Regions from separate parts of the Pectobacterium actinidiae genome, predicted to be linked through region 2. Evidence: predicted binding sites of a transcription regulator. Region 2 holds the regulator's gene; each other region holds the start of a gene.
The links. Region 2 encodes sigma-54, which starts transcription at its own class of promoters, with help from an activator protein. Its sites were predicted from a motif close to GTTGGCACANNTTTCGCTNT; they were not measured.
Positions count from the first base shown of each region.

Region 1: norV (anaerobic nitric oxide reductase flavorubredoxin) is a predicted target of sigma-54. The motif match lies at 1,934-1,953, and genes of this name have one in related genera.
Region 3: glnA (glutamate--ammonia ligase) is a predicted target of sigma-54. The motif match lies at 1,435-1,454, and genes of this name have one in related genera.

Region 1 is NZ_JRMH01000001.1:718,825-722,111, forward strand. Features, by position in the region: gene norW (NADH:flavorubredoxin reductase NorW) at 1-368, opposite strand, end outside; gene norV (anaerobic nitric oxide reductase flavorubredoxin) at 379-1,890, opposite strand; gene norR (nitric oxide reductase transcriptional regulator NorR) at 2,056-3,287, shown strand, end outside.
Region 2 is NZ_JRMH01000001.1:45,695-48,981, reverse strand. Features, by position in the region: gene lptA (lipopolysaccharide ABC transporter substrate-binding protein LptA) at 1-58, shown strand, start outside; gene lptB (LPS export ABC transporter ATP-binding protein) at 62-787, shown strand; gene rpoN (RNA polymerase factor sigma-54) at 837-2,270, shown strand; gene hpf (ribosome hibernation promoting factor) at 2,294-2,581, shown strand; gene ptsN (PTS IIA-like nitrogen regulatory protein PtsN) at 2,678-3,151, shown strand.
Region 3 is NZ_JRMH01000002.1:614,864-618,150, reverse strand. Features, by position in the region: gene typA (ribosome-dependent GTPase TypA) at 1-1,163, opposite strand, end outside; gene glnA (glutamate--ammonia ligase) at 1,533-2,942, shown strand; gene glnL (nitrogen regulation protein NR(II)) at 3,144-3,287, shown strand, end outside.

The DNA of each region.
Region 1 (3,287 bases), 670 kb from region 2:
GTCAGCATATGTTCGCGTCCAGGGATTGGCGGCACCATCGCGCTGGCACCCGTTGCCAACACCAGCTTGTGGTAGTCGTAACGATCCGCACCGCAGACGACCTGTTGTGTATCGCGGTCAATCGCGGTGACATGGGTGTTTGCCAGCAGCGTGATACGATTTTCTTCGGCAAACGCGGCGGCCGACATCTTGGTCAGATCGTCGGCGTGCTGTTGCAGGCTCATCACATGGCTTAAATCCGGCTTGTTGTACTCATCGCCGCTGTCGGCGGTAATCAGGCGGATAGGGCAGTGCGCATCCAGCTTACGCAGCTGTCGGATGAGCTGGCGGGCGGCAAAGCCCGCGCCAATAATCACGATATCTTGCATCATCCTCTCCCTAGCGAATCGGATTGAAAACGTCTTTACCCAGCCCACATTCTGGGCAGAGGAAGCTGTCGGGGACGTCCGACCACATGGTGCCAGGGGTGACATCCTGCATCGGTTCGCCGAGCGCCGGATCGTAGATCCACTGGCAGACGCTGCACTGCATACAACCGTTTCCTGACTGTACCGCTGGCTGTGCTGTCGGCTGTGGTGCAGCGACTTCATTGCATCCGCAGGCGCTTTCGGCTGAGGCATTGACATTTTGCGGAGCCGTAGCGGTCTGTTTTACGGGCGAGATGACGCGACGAGCAGGCGTATCATCCAGCGGGTGCAATGCCCACTGACGGGCGATTTCACGGCCGTGATTGCGGCAAATTTCCAGCGCTGAACCATCAGGACGCCATTTGGTTTTCAGCGCCAGCGTGGTTTCAAAACCGGCGTCCATCAGGCGGGTTTGAACGCGGTCTACCGCACCGCCGTTCCAGCCGTAGCTACCGAACGCCGAAGCTTTCTTGTTTTGGAAGCGCAGGCCGGTGATCTCTTCCAGCATGGCGGCGACCTTCGGCATCATCACGTTATTCATGGTGGATGAACCGACTAACACGCCTTTGGAGCGGAAGACCTGCGTCAGAATTTCGTTCTTGTCGTGGCGGGCGACGTTATAGATTTTCACCGCGACGCCGGGATCGACATCATTAATGCCTTGCGCAATGGCGTCAGCCATCATGCGGGTATTATTCGACATGGTGTCGTAAAACAGCGTGATGCGATCTTCCTGATAGCTGTCCGCCCACTTCAGATACAGATGAATGATCTGAGCAGGATCGTCACGCCATACCACGCCGTGTGAGGTCGCAACCATCGACAGCGGCAGGTTAAAGCCCAGCACTTCGTGGATCTTGGCGGTGACTAAGCGGCTGAACGGCGTCAGAATATTGGCGAAATAGCGCTGGCACTGTTCGAACAGTTCGGTTTGATCCACCTCGTCATTGAACAGGTGCTCATCGCAGTAGTGCTGACCGAACGCATCGTTACTGAACAGTACGGCATCCTCGGTCATGTAGGTCATCATACTGTCCGGCCAGTGCAACATCGGTGTTTCGATAAAGATCAGCTGTTTGCCGTTGCCGATATCCAGCGTATCGCCAGTTTTGACCGTGTGGAAATTCCACTCGGGGTGATGGTGATGACCGGTAATGGAATCGATCGCGTTGTGGGTACAGTAAATCGGCGTGTTAGGAATACGTGCCATCAGCTCGCTCAGCGCGCCAGCGTGATCTTCTTCGGCGTGGTTGATCACGATGTAGTCAATCGTGTTCAGATCCACTTCCGCCATCAGGTTTTGCACAAACTCACGGCTGAATTTGTGATCGACGGTATCGATCAGCACGGTTTTCTCTTCGCGGATCAGGTAGCTGTTGTAGCTACTGCCTTGCAGCGTTTTGTATTCCGTGCCGTGAAAATCACGCACTTCCCAGTCGCGTTGTCCAACCCAGTGGATATTGTTCTTAACGTGAATTGTCATGTTCTGAAACCTCAGTCGTCATAGTCGGGGATATGCTGTAGAGATTGCAGGAAGTGTGCCAGTTTTTAATATATTGATTTATATGGTTTTAATAAAAAATAATTGTCAAAATGACATCATTGCTCTATTGTCCTAATGACATAGTCTCTGTCATTAGGACACACCATGACGCTCTCTATTAACGCCCTTGCCCGTATTGCTATCGAGCTGCAAATGGGGCTATCGAATCAGGATCGTTTCCAACGCTTAATCAACAGCCTGCGCCAGCTATTGCGCTGCGATGCCTCGGCGCTGCTGCGTTACGAGAATCAGCTGTTCCGTCCGTTGGCGATCGATGGTCTGGCACCGGACGTGCTGGGGCGACGCTTTCGTCTGTCCGATCATCCCCGTCTGGAGGCGATTGCCCGCGCGGGCGACGTGGTGCGCTTTCCGGCGGACAGCCAGCTTCCCGATCCGTATGACGGCCTGATCCCCAGTCAGGAAGATCTTAAGGTACATGCCTGCGTTGGCCTGCCGCTGTTCGCCAATCAGAATTTGATCGGCGCGTTGACCGTGGACGGCATGGATCCGTGTCAGTTCGACCATTTTAGCGATGAAGAACTCCGGCTGGTGGGGGCGATGGCGGCGGCGGCGCTGAGTAACGCGCTGCTGATGGAGCGTCTTGAGCGGCAGTTGCCCGCGCCAGTGCGGGCTGAAAGTCCGGCGGCGGAAAGCGTGGAGGAAATGGTTGGGCTGTCGGAACCGATGCAGCGGCTGAAGAAAGAGGTTGATATCGTCGCGGGTTCCGACCTGAACGTACTGATCATGGGGGAAACCGGCGTCGGTAAAGAGCTGGTGGCGCGGGCGATCCATCGTGGATCCAGTCGTGCGGATCACCCTTTGGTTTATCTGAACTGCGCCGCGTTGCCGGAATCGGTAGCGGAAAGTGAGCTGTTTGGCCATGTTAAGGGCGCGTTTACTGGCGCAATCCATCATCGCACCGGCAAGTTTGAGATGGCGGATAACGGCACGCTGTTTCTGGATGAGATTGGCGAACTGTCGCTGACGTTACAGGCGAAGCTGCTGCGCGTATTGCAGTATGGCGATCTCCAGCGCGTGGGCGATGACAGTAGCCTGAAAGTGAACGTGCGCGTGCTGGCGGCGACTAACCGCGATCTGCGGCAGGCGGTGCTGGATGGCGCTTTCCGTGCCGATTTGTTCCACCGTCTGAGCGTATTCCCGCTTTCCGTACCGCCGCTACGTGAGCGCAGTCAGGATGTGGCACTGTTGGCGGGTTTCTTTTGTGAACGTAGTCGTGTACAGCTGGGGCTAGCGCGTCTGGCGTTGACAGCAGACGCAGGCGCGTTGTTGGAACAGTACGACTGGCCGGGAAATGTGCGCGAGCTGGAACATGCCAT
Region 2 (3,287 bases):
GGAGAAAGAGACCCAGCCTTCTCGTTCTCAGCAACCGCAACCACGGGTCACTGAATAAGTTATGGCAACATTAACCGCAGAAAATCTAGCCAAGGCGTACAAAGGCCGTAAGGTCGTGGAAAACGTCAGCCTCACCGTTAATTCTGGTGAAATCGTCGGCCTGCTGGGGCCGAACGGTGCTGGCAAAACGACAACGTTCTACATGGTGGTGGGCATCGTCCCGCGTGATGAAGGACGCATCGTCATTGACGATGATGACATCAGCCTGCTTCCTTTGCACGAACGTGCGCTGCGCGGTATCGGCTATCTGCCGCAGGAAGCCTCTATCTTCCGTCGCTTAAGCGTTTATGACAATCTGATGGCGGTGTTACAGATCCGTAAAGATCTCACGACCGAACAGCAGGAAGATCGTGCCAATGAGCTAATGGAAGAATTCCATATTATTCATTTGCGCGATAGTCTGGGACAATCGCTGTCCGGCGGAGAAAGACGCCGCGTAGAGATTGCGCGTGCGCTGGCAGCGAATCCGAAGTTCATTCTGCTGGATGAACCGTTTGCGGGCGTAGACCCGATCTCCGTACTGGATATTAAAAAAATCATTGAGCATCTGCGTGACAGCGGGCTTGGCGTGTTGATTACCGATCATAACGTCCGCGAAACGCTTGATGTGTGTGAACGAGCCTATATCGTGAGTCAGGGCAACCTGATCGCCCACGGTTCACCGACCGATATTCTGGCCGATGAACAGGTGAAACGCGTCTATCTGGGCGAAGGCTTCCGACTCTGATAGGGTAATATTTTCTCTTTGCAGCACTTATGGGACGTTAGCGCGATTTATGAAGCAAGGTTTGCAACTCAGGCTTAGCCAGCAACTGGCCATGACTCCACAGCTCCAACAGGCTATCCGCCTGTTGCAACTGTCCACGCTTGAATTGCAACAGGAGATTCAACTGGCGCTGGAAAGCAATCCGTTGCTCGAACAAACGGATCAGCACGACGAAATCGAGTCATTTGAAAAGGCAGACAGCGATTCACTGGATACCGGTGAAGCCCTTGAGCAAAGGGACATGCCTGAAGAACTGCCGCTCGATGCTACCTGGGATGAAATTTACTCCGCAGGCACACCGTCGGGCACGGGCACCGACTACCGCGATGAAGAGCTGCCAATTTATCAAGGCGAAACCACGCAAACGCTTCAGGATTACCTGATGTGGCAGGTGGAGCTGACACCGTTTTCAGACACCGATGCGGCCATTGCGACCTCTATCGTCGATGCCGTGGACAACACTGGCTACCTGACCGTGCCGCTGGAAGACATTCTTGACAGTATCGGTGACGACGACGTAACGCTGGAAGAAGTTGAAGCCGTACTCAAACGCGTGCAGCGCTTCGATCCTATTGGCGTCGCGGCCCGCGACCTGCGTGATTGTCTGCTGGTGCAACTTTCCCAGTTCGCCGACGACACGCCACGTCTGGCCGAAGCACGCCTGATCGTCAGCGATCATCTCGATCTGTTAGCCAACCATGATTTCCGCAGCCTGATCCGTATCACACGCCTGAAAGAAGAGGTGCTGAAAGAAGCACTGGCGTTGATTCAATCACTCGATCCCCGTCCGGGGCAATCGATCAACACGGGCGAATCTGAATACGTCATCCCTGATGTGCTGGTACGTAAAGTTCAGGGAATCTGGTCCGTTGAACTCAACACCGACAGCGTTCCCCGCTTGCAGATTAATCAGCAATACGCGGCGCTGGGCAATAGCGCGCGCAACGACAGCGACGGACAATTTATCCGCAGCAATCTGCAAGAAGCGCGCTGGCTCATCAAAAGTCTGGAAAGTCGCAATGACACGCTGCTAAAGGTAACCCGCTGTATCGTCGAACAGCAGCAGGATTTCTTCGAGCAGGGTGAAGAATTCATGAAGCCCATGGTACTGGCAGACATCGCGCAGGCAGTGGATATGCATGAATCCACCATCTCACGCGTGACGACACAGAAGTTCCTGCACAGCCCGCGCGGCATTTTTGAGCTAAAATATTTCTTCTCCAGCCACGTTAATACCGATAGCGGCGGAGAAGCGTCGTCAACGGCAATCCGCGCGTTGGTGAAGAAGCTTATTGCAGCGGAAAACCCCGTGAAGCCACTGAGCGATAGCAAGCTGACGGCGCTGCTCTCCGATCAGGGCATCATCGTGGCACGTCGAACCGTGGCAAAATACAGAGAGTCTTTATCTATCCCACCATCAAATCAGCGTAAACAACTGGTTTGATCTCAACAGAGAAGGAAGACGCTATGCAGCTCAACATTACCGGACACCACATCGATATCACTGAACCACTGCGTGATTTTGTGAACGGCAAGTTTGCCAAATTAGAGCAGTATTTTGACCGGATTAATCAGGTCAATGTGGTATTGAGAGTGGAAAAAGTTCAGCAAATTGCCGAGGCCACGCTTCACGTTAATGGCGGTGAGCTGCATGCAACCTCAGAAGCGGAAGATATGTACGCGGCGATAGATTTATTGATTGATAAGCTGGCGAGACAGCTCAATAAGCATAAAGATAAACTCAAGCAGCACTAATTTTCTCCTTTGCCGTTTGGCAAAGGAACAAACTCGGCCCATCCATCGGGTGGGTCGGGATCACCAGAAGTGAAAGCGTTGTTAAGTGAAAATAAAATGAACCACGATCCCGTATTGCAACTCAGCACCGTATTACGTCCTGAGTGCACCCGAAGCACCGTCCACTGCCAAAGTAAGAAACGGGCATTGGAAATTATCAGCGAGCTGGCCGCCAAGCAGCTCAATATTCCTTCGCAGATTATCTTTGATGCCATCCTGACCCGCGAACGCATGGGCAGCACCGGAATCGGCGGCGGCATTGCTATTCCTCACGGCAAGCTGGAAGACGATAATGCGCTGGGTGCCATCGGTGTCTTCATCCAGTTAGAGCAACCGATCGCTTTCGATGCCATTGATAATCAGGCCGTTGATCTGCTTTTTGCCTTGCTGGTTCCAGCGGAACAATGTAAAACCCATTTGCATACCCTGTCGCTTGTTGCCAAGCGGCTGGCGGATAAAACGGTTTGCCGACGCCTGCGTGCGGCGCAAAGCGATGAAGAGCTGTACCAGATTATGACGGAAGCCGGTTAAGCCGGATGGTTGTCATGTTCACGATGACGGGCGATTCGCGGTGGATTCAGAGAATACTTGCAATCCATGCGCTAAGCCGTCATTTTTTTAGCTATACATCACTTTATAAAAACAGTGGCAATGAAAATTCGCCATC
Region 3 (3,287 bases), on a different contig from region 2:
ATAACTTTCGGACGTGATACGGCCAGCTCAAAGCCTTCACGACGCATGTTTTCGATCAGAACTGACAGGTGCAATTCACCACGGCCAGAAACGCGGAACGCATCAGCGTCTTCGGTTTCGTCAACGCGCAGGGCAACGTTATGCACCAGCTCTTTGTTCAGACGCTCCAGAATCTGGCGCGACGTTACATACTTACCTTCTTTACCGCAGAAAGGTGAAGTATTGACGTTGAAGAACATGGTAACGGTAGGTTCATCAACGCTCAGTGCTGGCAGCGCTTCGACATTCTGCGGATCGCAGATGGTGTCGGAAATGTTCAGCTCGCCCAGACCGGTGATTGCGATGATATCGCCAGCTTCCGCTTCAGCCGCGTCGATACGCTCCAGACCCAGGTGAGTCAGAACTTTACCGACTTTACCGTTACGGGTTTTGCCTTCGCTATCAACAATAGTCACTTGTTGGTTAGGCTTAACTTTACCGCGCTTGATACGGCCGATACCGATAACGCCAACATAGTTGTTGTAGTCCAGCTGAGAGATCTGCATCTGGAACGGCGCATCCATCTCAACCTGAGGCGGAGAAACGTGATCGACAATCGCCTGATACAGCGGAGTCATATCTTCCGCCATGTCGGTATGGTCGAGACCCGCGATACCATTCAGCGCAGAAGCATAAATGATTGGGAAATCCAGCTGTTCGTCAGTCGCATCCAGGTTCACGAACAGGTCGAATACCTGATCGACAACCCAGTCAGGACGCGCACCAGGACGGTCAACTTTGTTGATAACCACAATTGGCTTCAGACCGTTGGCAAATGCTTTTTTGGTCACGAAACGCGTTTGCGGCATCGGGCCATCCATCGCATCAACAACCAGCAGTACCGAGTCAACCATCGACATTACACGTTCAACCTCGCCGCCGAAGTCGGCGTGTCCCGGGGTATCTACGATGTTAATACGGTAGTCTTTCCAATTAATGGCGGTATTTTTTGCGAGGATGGTAATTCCACGCTCTTTCTCCAAATCGTTGGAGTCCATTACACGCTCGGTTGCTTCGACACGTTCACCGAACGTTCCGGATTGTTGCAACAGCTTGTCAACCAGGGTGGTTTTCCCATGGTCAACGTGCGCAATAATGGCGATGTTACGCAAATTTTCGATCACAGCTTTGCCTCAGGCATTTAGAAATAGCGCGCTATTGTACACGTATTAATCGAGGGACTAAACAAGATCACAAGCATCTATGATAAACAACCTAGAGCTGCGTGCTTTGTGATCCCTTTCACGGTGCAAAAGCGCTACAAGCGAACATGAATGCACTAAATAGGTGCAATAATTCACACATGGAGCACCGTTTTGGTGCTTTAGACTATAATGGTGCAGTGGGTTTACGTGAGAAAGCCCCAAGGAGCAACACATTGCACACATTTAAAAAGTTGGCACACTTTTAGCTTTAGTCTACTCACGGCAACAACATCAATCCACAACGATATTCGTTCCACGACGATAAATGACCAATCGGGAGAACCAAGTATGTCCGCAGAACATGTTTTGACGATGCTGAATGAGCACGAAGTGAAGTTTGTTGATTTACGCTTCACGGATACTAAAGGTAAAGAGCAGCACGTCACCATTCCGGCTCATCAAGTCAATGCCGACTTCTTCGAAGAAGGTAAAATGTTTGATGGTTCCTCGATTGGCGGCTGGAAAGGTATTAACGAGTCAGACATGGTTCTGATGCCTGATGCCAGCACGGCAATGATCGATCCGTTCTTCGAAGATTCTACACTGATCATTCGTTGTGACATCCTTGAACCAGGCACGATGCAAGGCTATGACCGCGACCCGCGTTCTATCGCGAAACGTGCGGAAGATTTCCTGCGTTCTTCCGGCATTGCCGATACCGTACTGTTCGGGCCTGAGCCAGAATTCTTCCTGTTCGATGACATCCGTTTCGGCAGCAGCACTTCTGGTTCTCACGTTGCTATCGACGACATCGAAGCTTACTGGAACTCTGGTAAAGAATACGAAGGCGGTAACAAAGGTCACCGTCCAGGTCTGAAAGGCGGCTACTTCCCTGTTCCACCAGTCGATTCATCACAGGACATCCGTTCTGCTATGTGTCTGACTATGGAGCAAATGGGTCTGGTTGTTGAAGCTCACCACCACGAAGTGGCTACCGCTGGTCAGAACGAAGTGGCTACCCGCTTCAACACCATGACCAAAAAAGCTGACGAAATTCAGATCTACAAATATGTTGTACATAACGTCGCTCACGCCTACGGCAAAACCGCGACCTTCATGCCAAAACCTATGTTCGGTGATAACGGTTCAGGTATGCACTGCCACATGTCTCTGTCTAAAGACGGCACTAACCTGTTCGCTGGCGACAAATACGGCGGCCTGTCTGAATTGGCGCTGTTCTACATCGGCGGTGTTATCAAACACGCTAAAGCTATCAACGCCCTGGCGAACCCGACCACCAACTCATACAAGCGTCTGGTCCCAGGCTACGAAGCACCTGTTATGCTGGCTTACTCTGCCCGTAACCGTTCTGCTTCAATCCGTATCCCAGTGGTTGCTAGCCCGAAAGCACGTCGTATCGAAGCGCGCTTCCCGGATCCAGCAGCTAACCCATACCTGTGCTTCGCTGCACTGCTGATGGCTGGCCTCGACGGCATCATCAACAAGATCCACCCTGGCGATGCGATGGATAAAAACCTGTACGACCTGCCGCCGGAAGAAGAAGCAGAGATTCCAAAAGTTGCAGGTTCTCTGGATGAGGCTCTGGCTGCACTGAGCGAAGACCGTGAGTTCCTGACTCGTGGTGGCGTGTTCACCGACGATGCTATCGAAGCGTACATCGAGCTGCGTAAATCTGAGATTGACCGCATTCGTATGACGCCGCACCCAGTTGAGTTCGAACTGTATTACAGCGTTTAATATCTACCTCGGCGTGGTTGGGTGTGCTGATACCCAGCCATGACCGATAAACAACAGAATACTAAGAAGTTTGTTTTTGTTGCCGTGGAAACGCTTCAGCCCATCTTCGGATGGGCTTTTTTCACCATCGGCATTGGCCGTTGCGACGTAACATCCATCATCCACACTACAATGCACCGTGACGGTGCGGGAGTCTGCGTTATGGCAACAGGCACGCTGCCCGATGCTGGGCAGATCCTAAATTCCCTGATAAACAGCATCTTATTGCTGGATAACGATCTGGCGATTCACTATTCCAACCCAGCAGCACAGCAATTACTGGCACAAAGCTCGCGTAAATTATCC